One region of the Sphaerisporangium sp. NPDC051011 genome, then DNA from elsewhere that is predicted to be linked to it. Evidence: riboswitches for the same ligand, from Rfam matches in the RefSeq annotation. Region 1 holds a riboswitch; the other holds the start of a gene.
What was found. Region 1 has a riboswitch for cobalamin ahead of metE (5-methyltetrahydropteroyltriglutamate--homocysteine S-methyltransferase). Riboswitches for the same ligand answer to the same signal wherever they lie in the genome.

Region 2: it holds a riboswitch for cobalamin, as region 1 does, so the genes downstream of both, cobN (cobaltochelatase subunit CobN) here and metE (5-methyltetrahydropteroyltriglutamate--homocysteine S-methyltransferase) in region 1, are expected to answer to the same signal.

The regions. Positions count from the first base shown of each region.
Region 1 is NZ_JBFAGG010000027.1:34,479-42,112, forward strand. It holds gene metE (5-methyltetrahydropteroyltriglutamate--homocysteine S-methyltransferase) at 1-2,236, opposite strand, end outside; cobalamin riboswitch at 2,387-2,529, opposite strand; gene cobF (precorrin-6A synthase (deacetylating)) at 2,684-3,457, shown strand; gene AB0H21_RS38695 (MFS transporter) at 3,454-4,728, opposite strand; gene AB0H21_RS38700 (GNAT family N-acetyltransferase) at 4,811-5,290, opposite strand; gene AB0H21_RS38705 (CGNR zinc finger domain-containing protein) at 5,317-5,841, shown strand; gene AB0H21_RS38710 (TrmH family RNA methyltransferase) at 6,180-7,004, shown strand; gene AB0H21_RS38715 (hypothetical protein) at 7,013-7,342, shown strand; gene AB0H21_RS38720 (hypothetical protein) at 7,359-7,634, shown strand, end outside.
Region 2 is NZ_JBFAGG010000002.1:653,548-661,181, reverse strand. It holds gene cobN (cobaltochelatase subunit CobN) at 1-3,076, opposite strand, end outside; cobalamin riboswitch at 3,138-3,263, opposite strand; gene cobG (precorrin-3B synthase) at 3,400-4,866, shown strand; gene AB0H21_RS07130 (cobalt-precorrin-5B (C(1))-methyltransferase) at 4,883-5,971, opposite strand; gene AB0H21_RS07125 (cobalt-precorrin-6A reductase) at 6,007-6,783, shown strand; gene AB0H21_RS07120 (TetR family transcriptional regulator) at 6,832-7,395, opposite strand; gene AB0H21_RS07115 (alpha/beta hydrolase) at 7,516-7,634, shown strand, end outside.

The DNA.
Region 1 (7,634 bases):
CGGGGTTGGCCCACAGCCGGTCGGCGGGGATGGCGGACAGGCCCTTGCGCAGGAGGGAGGCGACCTCCTCGACGCCAGGGACGCGAGGGGAGTGGATGTCGTAGACGCCGGGGCCGACCTCGCGGGGGTAGCCGGACCGGGCGAGTTCCTCGGCCACCTGCATGTGGGAGCGGGCGGCTTCGAGGCTGATGACGTCGGCGTCCATGTCGTCGATCGCGGTGATGATCTCGCCGAACTCGGCGTAGCACATGTGCGTGTGGATCTGGGTCTCCGGTCCCACCCCGGAGGTCGCCAGCCGGAAGGCCTCGGTGGCCCAGGCGAGGTAGGCGGGGCGGTCCGCGGCGCGCAGGGGCAGCGTTTCGCGGAGCGCGGGCTCGTCCACCTGGATGACGTGCGTGCCGGCGCCCTCCAGGTCGGTCACCTCGTCGCGCAGGGCGAGCGCCACCTGCCGGGCGGTCTCCCCGAGCGGCTGGTCGTCGCGGACGAACGACCAGGCGAGCATGGTGACCGGGCCGGTGAGCATGCCCTTGACGGGGCGCCCGGTCTGCGACTGGGCGTAGGCGGTCCAGCGCAGGGTCATCGGGTGGGGGCGGGAGATGTCGCCGGCGAGGATCGGCGGGCGCACGTACCGGGAGCCGTAGGACTGCACCCAGCCGTTGCGCGTGGCGATGTACCCGTCGAGCTGCTCGGCGAAGTACTGGACCATGTCGTTGCGCTCGGGTTCGCCGTGGACGAGCACGTCCAGGCCGGCCTCCTCCTGGAAGGCGAGGACCTCGCGGATCTCGGCCTCCATGCGCGCGTCGTAGGCGTCCTGGCCGATCCGCCCGGCGCGCAGGTCGGCGCGGGCGGCGCGCAACTCGCCGGTCTGAGGGAACGAACCGATCGTCGTCGTGGGGACGAGCGGCAGGCCGAGCCGGTCGCGTTGCGCCCGGGCCCGCTCGGCGTAGGGCTGCGCGCGCCTGGCGTGCTCCGCGGTCACGGCGCCGGCGCGTGCGCGGACGGCTGGGTCGCGGGTGAGGGCCGAGGTCGCCCGGGACCGCAGCGCCTCCCGGTTGTCGGCCAGGTCGACGGCGATGGCGCGGGTGCCGCGGTTCAGGCCACGGGCCAGGACGACGAGCTCGCGGACCTTCTGCCGGGCGAACGCCAGCCAGGGCAGGACCTCGGGGCTGATGTCGGTCTCGCCGGCGGTGTCCAGCGGGACGTGCAGGAACGAGCAGGAGCCGACGACGTCGACCCGCGCCGCCAGCCCGAAGAGGGTCGCCAGGGTGGACAGCGACCTCTCAAGATCGTTGGTCCAGATGTTGCGGCCGTCCACGACGCCGGCGACCAGCCGCTTGCCCAGCAGGCCCCCGGCCGCGGCCAGGTCGCCGAGGTTGGCGGCGGCCGGGCCGGTGAAGTCGAGCCCGAGGCCCTCGATCGGCGACCTGGCCAGCACCGGCAGCGCCTCGCCGAGGCGGTCGAAGTAGGTGGCGACCAGGATCTTCGGCCGCTCGGCATCGGTTAGGGCGCCGAGCGTCCGGTAGGCGCCGGTGACCGCTTCCAGGACCGCCTCCGGCTGCTCCTGGACCAGGGCGGGCTCGTCGAGCTGGACCCAGCGGGCGCCCGCCTCGCGCAGCGCCGCGAGCACCTCGGCGTACACGGGCAGCAGCCGGTCGAGCAGGGTGAGCGGGTCGAAGTCCGGCGCGGCGTCTGGCGCCGGCTTGGCCAGCAGCAGGTAGGTCACCGGGCCGACCAGGACGGGCCGGGGATTGTGCCCGAGCGCCAGGGCCTCGCGCAGTTCGCCCACCGGCTTGGACGGATCGGCCGTGAAGACGGTGTCCGGGCCGAGCTCGGGGACCAGGTAGTGGTAGTTGGTGTCGAACCACTTGGTCATCTCCAGCGGAGCGACGTCCCGGGTGCCCCGCGCCATCGCGAAATACCCGTCGAGCGGGTCGGCGTCGACGACGGGGCGATGCCGCGGCGGAATCGCCCCCACCATGACCGTGGTGTCCAGGACGTGGTCGTAGAGGGAGAAATCTCCGGTGGGCACCTCGTCCAGCCCGGCCTCGGCGAGACCGCGCCACACGCCGGCGCGCAGCCCGGCGGCGACGGTCCGCAGCTCATCAGCGGTGAGACGACCGGCCCAGTAGCCCTCGACGGCCCTCTTCAGTTCACGATCCGGGCCCTGGCGCGGGTAGCCGTACACGGTGGCCAGCGCCGTGGGCACCTCGGCGGGCGCTGTGGAACTCTCGGCCATGAAACTCTCCTTCGCGAGTCACGGGAGACCTCGGCGGATCCCCGGGCGAAGGCGTGGCAGACCGGACGGGCACACGCCCGCAGTCGTCCCGCCGGCCCTCCCACGAGGCCGTCGAACGGTCACCGCGCGCGGTCGCGCGCGGGCAGTGGCAGGTCTTCGGACTCGTGGGCGCCCATCTCGTGCCTACTGGCCGTCGCTTCCCAGATCCTCTCGATCGGATCCAGTGCGTGTGACGGCGGTCGTTCCCACTCACCGCTGCGGGGCAGTCCCGGACTCACACCGGGTTCCCTCTTGCGACGCGCCTGCCTGGCGGGCAGGGCGAACCGACTGCTCCAGCGAGTCTAGGGGGCGTCGGCGGCTCGGGGCGAGTGCCCCCGCACCGGACGCCTGGGCATCTAGGGGTGGGCCGGGGTGCTCCGCGACTCGATGAGGGAAGGAGGCAGACTCGTGCGGGTGAAGCACATCCTCATCATCGGCATCGGCGCCGGTGACCCCGACCACCTCACCATCCAGGCGGTCAAGGCCATGGCCCGCGCCGACGTATTCTTCCTCCTGGACAAGGGCGAGGTCACGCACGACCTGGCCGACCTGCGGCGGGACCTCATCGGCGCGCACGCCCGGCACCCGTACCGCGTGGTCGAGGCCGGCGACCCCGAGCGCGACCGCACCGCCGCCGCCTACGGCGCGGCCGTCGAGGACTGGCGGGCCCGCCGGGCGCGGATCTGCGAGCGGCTCGTCCGGGACGAGCTGGCCGACGGGCAGACCGGGGCGTTCCTGGTCTGGGGGGACCCCGGCCTGTACGACAGCACGCTGGCCGTCGTCGAGGAGATCCTCGACCGTGGGGACACCCGCTTCACCTACGAGGTCGTCCCGGGGATCAGCAGCGTGTCCGCGCTGGCCGCGCGCCACCGCGTGAGTCTGACCCGGGTCGGCCGGCCGGTGCACGTCACCACCGGCCGCCGCCTGGCCGAGGACGGGCCCACCGCCGATGACGTCGTCGTCATGCTGGACGCCCACGGCGCCTTCGACGGCCTCGACGGCGACTTCCACATCTACTGGGGCGCCTACCTGGGCACCCCCGACGAGATCCTCGTGGACGGACCGGTCGCCGAGGTCGCCGGCCGCATCCGCGAACTCCGCGACGAGGCCCGCCACCGCAAGGGATGGATCATGGACACCTACCTGATCCGGCGCCTTCGCTCGGAGCCGTCAGATGCCTAGAGGGTGGTCGTCCGGTGCCGGGAGGCGTCTGGTCGATGATGACATCCGACGCGGGCCGTGACCATCAGAGCGACAGCGGTCATCGCGGAGAGCAGGCCCCAGGCTGGTGTGAAGCCGCCGGTCAGGTCCTTGAGCAGGCCGAGAGCCGGCGGCGCCGAGACGACGGCGACCTGGTTGACGGCCATGGCCGAGCCGAGGGCGAATCCCGTCCTGCCCGGAGGTGCCGATTCGGCCAGATAGGCGACCCAAGGGCCGTACCAGCCGATCCCGAAGAATCCGAGCCAGATGAACAACAGGCAGGCCGCCGCAGGCGACCGGCCCAGGGGAGTCGTCAGCGCCGTCATCCCCATCGTTACGGCGACCATACAGCTCACGACCCAGGCGTAACGTCCCGACCTGCTGCGATCGCTCCAAGCTGCCAGACAGATGCGGCCGGCGACGCCTGCCCCTTGGGTCGCCACGAGGACCAGGGCCGCCTGGCCTGCTCCGACAGAGGCGACCTCGTGGAGGTGGAGCACGGTCAGGACGCCTACCCCGCTGTGCACAGAGACCAGGCTCATCCCGGACAGGATGATCCTCATCATGGATGGTTCACGCAGCAGCCGTAGCCGTGCGCCGAGCGGCGACCTGAGCGAAGCCTGCGGCCCGGTGTCGTGGGGACCATCGTCTCGTGGAGCGCTTCGGGTAGGCGGGCTGCGGTAGAAGCACATGAAGACGACGGCGCCCAGCAGCGCGACGAGCGCGCCGGCCATGAGCGTAGCTCGCCAGCCGAGAGAAACGGCGAGGGAGGGTAGCGCGGCCGCGGCGAGTACGCCGCCCAGCGGCAGCCCTGCCTGGCGGATCCCCATCGCCAATCCTCGCTGGGACGAGTCAAACCAGGACGCCACAGATTTGCTGCCGCCGGGCTGAACGGGGCTGTATCCTGCGCCGACGATCAGCAGGACGATTAGTACCGATATGTATCCCGGAGCCAGGCTTCCCACACCCAGGCTCACGGCGATGACACTGGCGCCGATGCCGACGACCCAACGCTCGCTGTAGCGGTCCAGTAGTTCCCCGGCCACCAGCAACCCGGCCAGGGGGACCAGTTGGGCCGCTGAGAGCAAGAGACCCAGCTGAGTCGTGCTCAGGCTCAGGTCGCGTTGCAGGTGGATGCCCATCGCCCCGATGCCTTGTACGAAGAAGCCGGAGGCGGCCTGGGTGAAGGTGGCGACGCCGAGGACGACCCACCGGTATCGCCACCTGCGCTGCGTGAGTCCGCCATCGCTCATCCGGTTCCCGCCTCGGACGACGCGTCGCGGGGCTGGTCACGGCAGGCTCGGCCGGCCGATCGCTCGGTGCGCCGGGAATTCGTCACGGACGCCAGCACAGCGCGGGATCAGGGTGGTCGATGAAGCCGAGCTCGCGGTAGAGCGGTTCGCCCTCGCGCGAGGCGTACAGGTCCACTCGGACGGCCTGCCGTTCCCGGAACCAGTCGAGAAGGCCCCGCATGATCGCGCGACTGAGGCCGCGCCGTCGATACGCCGGATCGGTGACCACGCCGATCACGTGTCCGATCCGGCCGTTCCGCGAGTGCGGACCCGGGAACCACTGCTCTATGGTGCCGATACCGCAGGCGGCAAGGCCGTCGTCGCCGTCCACGACCAGGATCCGCGCATCCTCCTCCATCAGCTTTTGCTTCAGAACCGTGGCAAGGGCGTCCCGCCAGCCGTTTTCTGCTGAGGAGGGGTTGAAGAAATCGCCGCCGAGGTCCTCGAACAGCAACGCCCGCAGGCGGACAAGTTCCGCGACGTCGTCCTCCGACGCCTGCCGTACATCGGTGTGGTGTGTCATGGCGACCAGACTGATGTAATGGTCTTGTGCACCTCAACCCTTACGGCGAGGATGCCGTGAACCTGGCCGCGGCCCTGGCCAACCGGCGACCGGAGACCGCCGGGGAACTCGCGGAGCGCTGTCGCGCGGCCGGGCTCGTGCTGGAGCACCCGGTCACGGCGCAGGACCTGGATCGTGTCCATGCCGTACTGGACGCGTGGGAGAAGGTCGTCGACGCCACCGACGAGCACGAGCGTGCCGGACTGGTCAACCGAATGCTGGCGGAGTCCGCGGCCTACCCACGGCTGACCGACCACGCGGGTAGCGGCTGGCACCTCCACTACCGCGACGATCGGCAGACGCTCGGCTCGGTGCTGTTCGCACTCATCTCCGTGGGTACCGCGCTGCACCTGGTGGGGCGGGGCATGCACCGCCTCCGGCGATGCGCCGTGAACGAATGCGCCACGATCTTCGCCGACACCTCCCGTACCGGGCGGCAGCGCTACTGCTCCCAGCGGTGCGCCAACCGCGACGCGGTACGCCGGCACCGTGCGAGCCGCGCGGCCGGTTGACTCGCCGAATGGATGCGATCACTCGATGCGGACGGGGACCATTCCACAGCCTTCCGCCCACCCAAGCGCGTCACAGGCGTCAGCCCTCATTACGTACTGGTCCACCCTCCGGCTGCGGTCACGGGCGGGAAGGATCCGATGGACGGCCGTCAGGCTGCTGATCTGTTATGTGCGTTCGATGCCGTAGCTGCGAGTAGCACCAAAGCGGGCAAATGGAGTTTAAGGGGAAGTGTGGCGCGCGACCTCCGGGACTGCTTTCCGAGAAATGGAATCAGCCACTAGGTCGTGGTGTGGGAAACTGGGCGTTTGCTGGTGGAAGACGAAGATTGGGGCGCCGGGTGGGGGGTGTGCTGCGGGTTTCGCGGCCCAACGCGCAGTTTCAGCAGTGGGAGGCGCTGTCGCGGAACCGGAACAGGCGGCAGCGGGCGGGGGAGTTTCTGGTGCAGGGCGTCCGGCCGATCAGTCTGGCGGTGGAGCGCGGCTGGCCGGTGCGGGCGCTGATTTATGACGCTGAGCGGCCGTTGTCGCGGTGGGCGGCCGGGATGCTGGAGCGGGCCGGGGCCGACCGGGTGGCGATGGCGCCCGAGTTGCTGCGCCAGCTGAGCGGCAAGGAGCAGGAGGTCCCCGAACTGGTGGCGGTGGTGGCGCTGCCGACCGATGATCTGTCGCGGATCGCGGTGGTGCCGTCATTCGTGGGAGTGGTCTTTGACCGGCCGACCGGGCCGGGCAACATCGGCACGTTGGTGCGTTCGGTCGATGCGTTCGGCGGCGGGGGGCTGATCGTCACCGGGCATGCCGCTGATCCGTACGATCCCAAGGCGGTGCGCGCCTCCACCGGGTCGCTGCTGGCGGTGCCGGTGGTCCGCGTCCCCTCGCACCGCGAGGTGCTGGAGTGGGTGCACCGGGAGCGGGCGGCCGGTCATCGGCTGAGCGTGGTCGGCACCGACGAGAACGGTGCCGCCGACATCGCCGAGGTCGACCTGACCGGCCCCACACTGCTGGTGATCGGGAACGAGACCTCCGGGCTGAGCGCGGGCTGGCGGGAGGGCTGCGACGTCATGGCACAGATCCCGATCGGTGGCGCGGCCAGTTCGCTGAACGCCGCATGCGCCGCCACGGTGGCGCTGTACGAGGCCGCCCGCCAGCGTGGCCGCCGGTCTTAGGGGAGCCAGTGGCCTACCGTTACGCGGTCGTCCGGGAGAACCACGAGGATCCGGCCAGCGGCGGGGTGCTGCATTCGGCACCCGGGTTTCCCGCTTTCCCGGTGCGGCTGGCCAGCGAGATGTTCCAGCGCGCCTTGGCGCTACACGGGAAGAGTGCGGCCCTGGTGTGGGACCCGTGCTGCGGCAGCGGTTACTTGCTGACCGTCCTCGGGCTGCTGCACCCCCGGCAGATCACCGGAGTGCTCGCCTCCGACATCGAACCCGAGGCGTTGCGTCTGGCGGAACAGAACCTCGGCCTCCTGAGCCGCGCCGGGTTGTTCTCGGGCCGCCGATCTTGACGAGCGCGCCGGACGCCTGGACAAGCCCTCCTATGCCGCGGCGGCGCGTGCGGCCCGCCGGCTCGCACGCGGACTGCCGACCGAGGGCGGCCAGGTGCCGCACGCCGTGCGCCAGGCCGACGTGTTCGACCCCGACCAGCTTTGCCGGGTGCTGGACGGCCGCCGTCCCGGCCTGGTGGTCACCGACGCCCCCTACGGGGAGCAGACCGCCTGGCGTGGCCCCGACGGCGAGTCCGGGGTCGCGGGCATGCTGCGGGCGTTGGGGGCGGTGCTGCCCGAGGAGGCCGTGATC
Region 2 (7,634 bases), on a different contig from region 1:
CCATGTCCCCGCGCGCCGGCACTCCGTCCATGTCCCTGCCGTACGCGAACCCGCCCCACACGGCGTACACCTCGGCCAGGTCGGCGTCGTCGCGCCAGTTGCGGCTGTCGATCAGCGGCAGCAGCCCCGCGCCGTACGCGCCCGGGCGCGAGCCGAAGACGCGGGTGGTGGCCCGCCGCTCGTCCCCGTGATCCCGCGTGTCGGCGAGGACGTGCGCGCGGACATAGTTCTCGTCCTCCGGCTCGTCCAGAGACGCGACCAGGCGGACGGCGTCGTCCAGCATCACCACGACATGCGGGAACGCGTCGCGGAAGAACCCGCTGATGCGGACCGTGACGTCCACCCGGGGGCGGCCCAGCTCGGCCGGGCTCATCGGTTCCAGTCCGGTCACCCGCCGCGACGCCTCGTCCCACACCGGGCGGACGCCGAGCAGCGCCAGCACCTCGGCCACGTCGTCGCCCGCCGTGCGCATGGCGCTGGTGCCCCAGATCGACAGACCGACCGAACGGGGCCACTCACCGGTGTCGGCGCGGTAGCGGGCGAGCAGCGAGTCGGCCATGGCCTGCCCGGTCTCCCAGGCGAGACGGCTCGGCACCGCCTTCGGGTCCACCGAGTAGAAGTTCCGCCCGGTCGGCAGCACGTTGATCAGACCACGCAGCGGCGACCCGCTGGGCCCCGCCGGCACGTACCCCCCGTCCAGGGCGTGCAGCACGGCGTCGATCTCGTCGGACGTCCGCGCCAGCCGGGGCACGACCTCCGTCGCCGCGAACTCCAGAACCCGCACCACCTGGCCCGCGTCCCCGGCCGAGCCGTCCAGGACGGCCGCGCACACCTCGGCCACCGCGCCCGGATCCCAGGCGCGCTCCTCCATGCCCTCGACCAGGGCCTCCGCCAGCGCCTCGGCCTCGTCCACGCCCGCGCGGCCGGCGGTGCCGTCCTCGGACAGGCCGAGCGCCTCCCTCAGGCCGGGAAGCGCGGCGTTGCCCGCCCACATCTGCCGGGCGCGCAGCATGGCCAGCACGAGATCCACCCGGACGCGGCCCTGCGGCGCCTCGCCGAGGACGTGCAGCCCGTCGCGGATCTGCACGTCCTTCACCTCGCACAGCCAGCCGTCGACGTGCAGCAGGAAGTCGTCGAACTCCGCGTCGTGCGGACGGTCGGCCACCCCGAGGTCGTGGTCCAGCCGCGCGGCCTGGATCAGCGTCCAGATCTGGGCGCGGATCGCGGGCAGCTTCGCCGGATCCATCGCCGCGATCGAGGCGTGCTCGTCCAGGAGCTGCTCCAGCCGCGCCATGTCGCCGTAGCTGTCCGCGCGGGCCATCGGCGGCACGAGGTGGTCGACCAGGGTGGCGTGCGCGCGCCGCTTGGCCTGCGTGCCCTCGCCCGGGTCGTTGACCAGGAACGGGTAGACGAGCGGCAGGTCGCCGAGCGCCGCGTCCGTGCCGCAGGACGCCGACATCCCCGCCGACTTGCCCGGCAGCCACTCCAGGTTGCCGTGCTTGCCGACGTGGACGACCGCGTGCGCGCCGAAGCCGTCCGCCAGCCAGCGGTACGCGGCCAGGTAGTGGTGGCTCGGCGGCAGGTCGGGGTCGTGGTAGATCGCGATCGGGTTCTCGCCGAACCCGCGCGGCGGCTGCACCATGACCACGAGGTTCCCGGCGCGCAGCGCGGCCAGCACGATCTCGCCGTCCGGGTCGCGGGAGCGGTCGACGAACAACTCGCCCGGCGGCGGGCCCCAGTGGCGCTCCATGCCTTCCCGCAGGTCCCCGGGCAGGGTGGCGTACCACTCGCGGTAGCGGGCGGCCGAGATGCGGACCGGGTTGCCCTCCAACTGCGCCTCGGTCAGCCAGTCCTGGTCCTGGCCGCCGGCGGCGATGAGCGCGTGGATCAGCGCGTCGCCGTCCTGCCGGTCGACGCCCGGGATCTCCCCGCCTGTACCTATGTCGTACCCCCGGTCGCGCATCGCCGCCAGCAGGCGCACCACGCTCGCGGGCGTGTCGAGGCCCACGGCGTTGCCGATGCGGGCGTGCTTGGTGGGGTACGCCGACAGCATCACGGCGATCCGCCGGTCGGCGGGCGGCACGTGCCGCAGCGCCGCGTGCCGGACCGCGATGCCCGCGACCCGCGCCGCGCGCTCGGGGTCCGCCACGTACACCGGGAGCCCGTCGGCGTCGACCTCCTTGAACGAGAACGGGACCGTGATGATGCGCCCGTCGAACTCCGGGATCGCCACCTGCGAGGCCGCGTCCAGCGGAGACAGCCCGTCGTCGCTGCTCTCCCACGTCTCGCGGTCCCCCGTGAGGCACAGGCCCTGCAGGATCGGCACGTCCAGCCGTGCCAGCGCCCCCACGTCCCACGCCTCGTCGTCGCCGCCCGCCGACGCCGTGGCGGGACGGGTGCCGCCCGCGGCCAGCACGGTGACGACCAGCGCGTCCACCTGGCCGAGCACATCCATAAGCGCGGGTTCGGCCGTGCGCAGCGACGCGCAGTACACCGGCAACGCCCGGCCGCCCGCGTCCTCGATGGCGTCGCACAGCACCTGGACGAACCGGGTGTTCCCCGCCACGTGGTGCGCGCGGTAGTACAACACCCCGACGACGGGCCGCACGGCCACCCCGGCCTCCACGGGCCGGGCGTCCGGACGGTCCAGGATGCCCCAGTTCGGGGTCGGCGCGGGCGGCGCGAAGCCGTGGCCGGTCAGCAGGACCGTGTCGGACAGGAAGCGGTGCAGCTCGGCCAGGTTCGCCGACCCCCCGTGGGCGAGGTACGCGTGCGCCTCGGCGCACACCCCGCCCGGGACGGTGGACAGCTCCATCAACTCGGCGTCCGGAGCCTGCTCACCACCCAGCACGACCACCGGCAGCGGGCCCGCCAGTACGGCGTCCAGCCCTTCCTCCCAGACCCGCCGCCCGCCGAGCAGACGGACGACGACCAGCCCGGCGTCCTCCAGCAGGGCGGGAACGTCGGCGGCGGCGAGCCTCGCGGGGTTGCCCAGACGGTACGGCAGGCCGCTCGCGCGTGCGCTGAGCAGGTCGGTGTCGGAGGTCGACAGCAGCAGAACAGGGAGAACTGGCAGATCGCGCACGGCACGTCCTCACTCGGGATCCGCGCCCCGGGTAGTAGGTCCACACGGCCTGGAGTCTCCTGGCTCCCGGATCGACGCTCACCCCGGCCTTCCCGCCCGTTGCCGGGCCGTGGCCTGTGGTGGGGTTGACTCCCCGGTGACAGTGGCGGGACCGCGCCGGAATCACACCGGCTTCCTCCGTATTGCCGTCGCCTCTATGAGACCACGCCCCCCGCCGGAATGCGACCCCGCCCACCCCGTCCGCGCCGGGTGCGAGGAGCCGGCCCGGAGGACCGCGGCGGTTTCACGACGGATGGCGGGTTACGATCCTCGACGTGGCAGATGCGGAGTTCGGGGAGCGGTCCCGGGCGGACGCCTGCCCCGGGGCGTTGCAGACGCATCCGGCGGCGGACGGAGCCGTCGCCCGGGTCCGGGTGCCCGGGGGGCTGCTCACCGGGGAGCGGCTCGCGGAACTCGGCGCGGCCTGCGCGGCGCTCGGTTCGGGGGTCGTCGAGCTGACCTCACGGGCGAACGTGCAGGTGCGCGGGCTGGACGGGCCGGGCGCGGAGCTGTTCGCCGAAAGGATGGCCGCCATCGGGCTTCTGCCGTCGGCCACGCACGAACGCGTGCGCAACATCCTGGCGTCCCCCTTGGCCGGGCTGGACGGTCGCGGGCTGATCGAGGTGGCGCCGCTGGTCCGCGAGCTGGACGAGGCCCTCGTCTCGCACCCGGCCCTGGCGGACCTGCCCGGCCGGTTCCTGTTCGCCGTGGACGACGGACGGGGCGACGTCGCGCTCCCCGCCGCAGACGTCGCCTACCTCCCCCTTCCCTCCGCCGCGCACCTCCCCCGTCCGGCCACCGAAAGCACACGGCCACCCGCCGCGGACGTCCGGGGGGCGTTGCTGCTGGCCGGGCGGGACACGGGACTGCGCGCCGCGCCCTCCGACGTCGTCCCCCTGATGATCGCCGCGGGCGAGGCGTTCCTGGCCGAACGCGCCGCCCAGGGCTCGGCCGCGTGGCGCGTCGCCGAGCTGGCCGACGGCCCCGCGAACATCACCGCCCGTGTGTCCGCACGGGCGCCGGGAGCCGGCCGCGTGGCCGGCCCCGGATCGGCGGACGGGCCCGCGTCACCGCCCCTCCAGGAGCAGTCCGGACGGCCGTCCGGTGGACTCGGCGGCAGCCGGCCCGCCCCGTCCATCGGTCTGGGCGATCGGCCCGCGCCCCGGCTGGGGCCCCTCGCCCAGACCGATGGACGGGTGGCGCTCGTCGTCATGCCGCCGCTCGGACGGTTGACGGCCGCGCAGGCGTCCGTGCTGGCCGAGGCGGCGCGGGCGGGCGCGGGTGAGGTACGGCTCACTCCCTGGCGGAGCGTGATCGTCCCGGGTATGAGGCCGGAAACCGCCGAATCGTGGCTCGCGAGGCTGGGCGAGGCCGGTCTGGTCACCGACCCGGCCTCTCCGTGGACCGGGGTCACGTCCTGCACGGGACGTCCGGGCTGCGCCAAGTCCCTGGCCGACGTCCAGGCCGACGCCACCCACGCGACCGGCCGGTCCGGCACCGGGCGCGCGACGGTTCAGGCGGCCACGGCGGACGTCAACGGCGAGACCCCGGGACGGAGGTTGCCCGTGCACTGGGCGGGGTGCGAGCGTCAATGCGGGCGCCCCCGAGGGCCGGCCGTGCTCGTGGTCGCGACCGGGGACGGCTACCGCGTCGAATCCGACGGCGAAAGCATGCGCCACCTGGGCATCGCGGAGACCGCGGCCGCAGTGGCGACGGCCAGGGCCGCACACCATGCCCACTGAGCCCGCTGAGCGCTGCTCACCCCGCGCGGCCGACGATGGTGCCCGCGCGGTCGATGACGACGACGTCGACCTCGACGGGGGCGCCGCGCAGCACTCCAAGGGCGGTGGTGCGGGCTCCGGTGGCGACCAGGTCTCCGAGCGGCAGGCCCGCCTCCTGGCAGATGGTGAGCGCCTGGAGGGCGGTGTTCGCGCGCAGGACGCGTGCGGCGAGGTCCTCGTCCCCGCCCGCGTCGCGCACCATCGCGGCGAGGGCGTCCGTACTGACCTGGGAGCGGCCCGAGTGCAGGTCGAGATGCCCGTCGGCGAGCTTGGACAGCTTGCCGATGCCACCGGCCACCGTAAGCCGGGGCACGGGATGCCGCCGCAGGTACTTCAGGACGGCCCCGGCGAAGTCGCCCATGTCGAGCAGCGCGTCCTCCGGCAGGCCATACAGCTCGGTCGCGACCTTCTCCGACGTGCTGCCGGTGCAGGCGGCGACGTGGACGTGCCCGGCGGCGCGGGCGACGTCGATGCCGCGCCGGATGCTGTCGATCCACGCCGAGCAGGAGTACGGCACCACGATGCCGGTCGTGCCGAGGATGGACAGGCCGCCCAGGATGCCCAGCCGGGGGTTCCAGGTGCGCCGCGCGAGCTCTTCACCGTTCTCGACCGATATCTCCACGACCACGTCGCCCTCATCGCGGTACGCGGCGGCGACCCGGGCGATGTGGTCGCGGATCATCTGACGGGGGACCGGGTTGATGGCCGGTTCTCCCACGGCCAGCGGCAGCCCCGGTTTGGTGACCGTGCCGACGCCCGGTCCGGCGCGGAACGTCACCCCCGTCCCCGGTGCTCCGTGCCGTACGGCGGCGGTGATCAGCGCGCCGTGGGTGACGTCCGGGTCGTCGCCCGCGTCCTTGACCACCCCGGCCCGCGCCCGGTCCTCGCCCGGCGGGCCCTCCACCAGTTCCTCGACGGCGAGCGCGAACACCGGCCGCTGCCCCCGGGGCAGGAGGATCTCCACCGGGTCGGGGAAGGAGCCGGTGAGCAGCGCGGTGTAGGCGGCCGTGGTGGCCGCCGTGGCGCACGCGCCGGTCGTCCACCCGTACCGCAGCCCTGTGGTCATGGGCCAAGGATGTACCACGTGAAAAGAGGCGGCAGATGAGGGGCGGCGTCCTGGTACTCGGCGGCACCGGGGAGGCGCGGCGGCTCGCGTCCGAGCTGGTCCGTGACCCGGGCGTCCGCGTGGTGTCATCGCTGGCGGGACGGGTGACCGACCCCCGTCTGCCCGAGGGCGAGGTGCGGGTCGGCGGGTTCGGCGGCCCGGACCGGATGGCGGCGTGGCTGCGCGAGCACGGGATCCGCGCGGTGGTCGACGCCACGCACCCCTTCGCCGAGCGCATCACCGCCTCGGCCGTCCGTGCGACGGCGGAGGCGAGGGTTCCGCTGCTGGTGCTCCGGCGTCCGGGGTGGCGGCAGGACGCCGGGGACGACTGGCGCTGGGTGGCGTCCCTGGACGAGGCCGCCGCCGTCCTGCCCGCGCTCGGGCGCAGGGTCTTCCTCACGACCGGCCGCCAGGGGCTCGCCGCGTTCGCCGGCGCGGACGGCCTGTGGTTCCTGATCCGTACGGTCGACCCGCCCGAACCGCCGATGCCCGCCCACCACCACCTCGTGCTCGACCGGGGTCCGTACACGGTCGACGGCGAGCGGGCGCTCATGCGCGAGCACCGCGTCGACGTGCTGGTCACCAAGGACAGCGGCGGGACGATGACGCGGGCGAAGCTCACGGCCGCGCGCGACCTCGCCCTGCCCGTGGTGGTCGTACGCCGCCCACCCCTCCCCGAGACCGCCGCCCTGGAAACCGTGGACACTGTGGACACCGTGGACACCGTGGAGGCCGCACTGACCTGGCTACGCGCCCTACCGGGAACCCTCTGAACCACCGCGGAGCACCGGGCACGCGCCGATCCGCCGGAGCGGAATGCACTAGCCGGCGAGCAGGCGTCGGACGGAGTCGGCGACGACGTCCTCGCGCCGGACGCCCTCCATGTCGATGGCGGCGCTGAACTCGGGGTTGACCGCCGTCCACACGGCCGCGAGCTGCAGCACCAAGGTGAGCAGGACCCCGGGCGGATAGTGCCGGGGCAGCACGCCCTCGTCCTGGGCGCGCGCGATGGCGTCGACCTTGTCGCGGACGCTCTTCACGGCGAGCGGCACGGGCGCGTCGGCGGCGCGTTCCAGGCGCTGCCAGGTCGCCAGCCGCATGACCTGCGGGTGCTCCTCGTAGCGGCGAGCCAGCCTGGCCGCGTACCCGGGCAGGTCGTGGACGTCGATCGGGGTGTCGGCCACCGTGTCGCGCACGATGGTCTCGAAGGCGGCGTCGAAGAGCTGATCTTTGCTGCCGAAGTAGTGGTAGATCTGCGCCTTGTTCGAGCCGGCCGCCTCGGCGATGCGGTCGACGCGTGCCCCGGCGATGCCGAACTCGGCGAACTCCCGCAGAGCGGCGTCCAGCAGGCGGCGTCGTGTGGCTTCGGCATCTCTCGGCGGCATGCCCCCAGACTAGTCTCCTAACCATTTAGTTGACAACTCCGCGAGGGGTGACCTAGCTTCCAACTAACCGGTTAGAAGTTAGCTCGACCGGCAGACGCCCGTAGACGAAAGAGGCCCCCCATGCTCGGCACCGACCCCGCCATCCACTGGCGCGACGCGCTGTCCGCCCGGCTGATGCAGGCGATGTTCCCCGCCATGTTCCGCCTGCAGTACTCCTCGCCGGACGTCCAGTTCGCGAC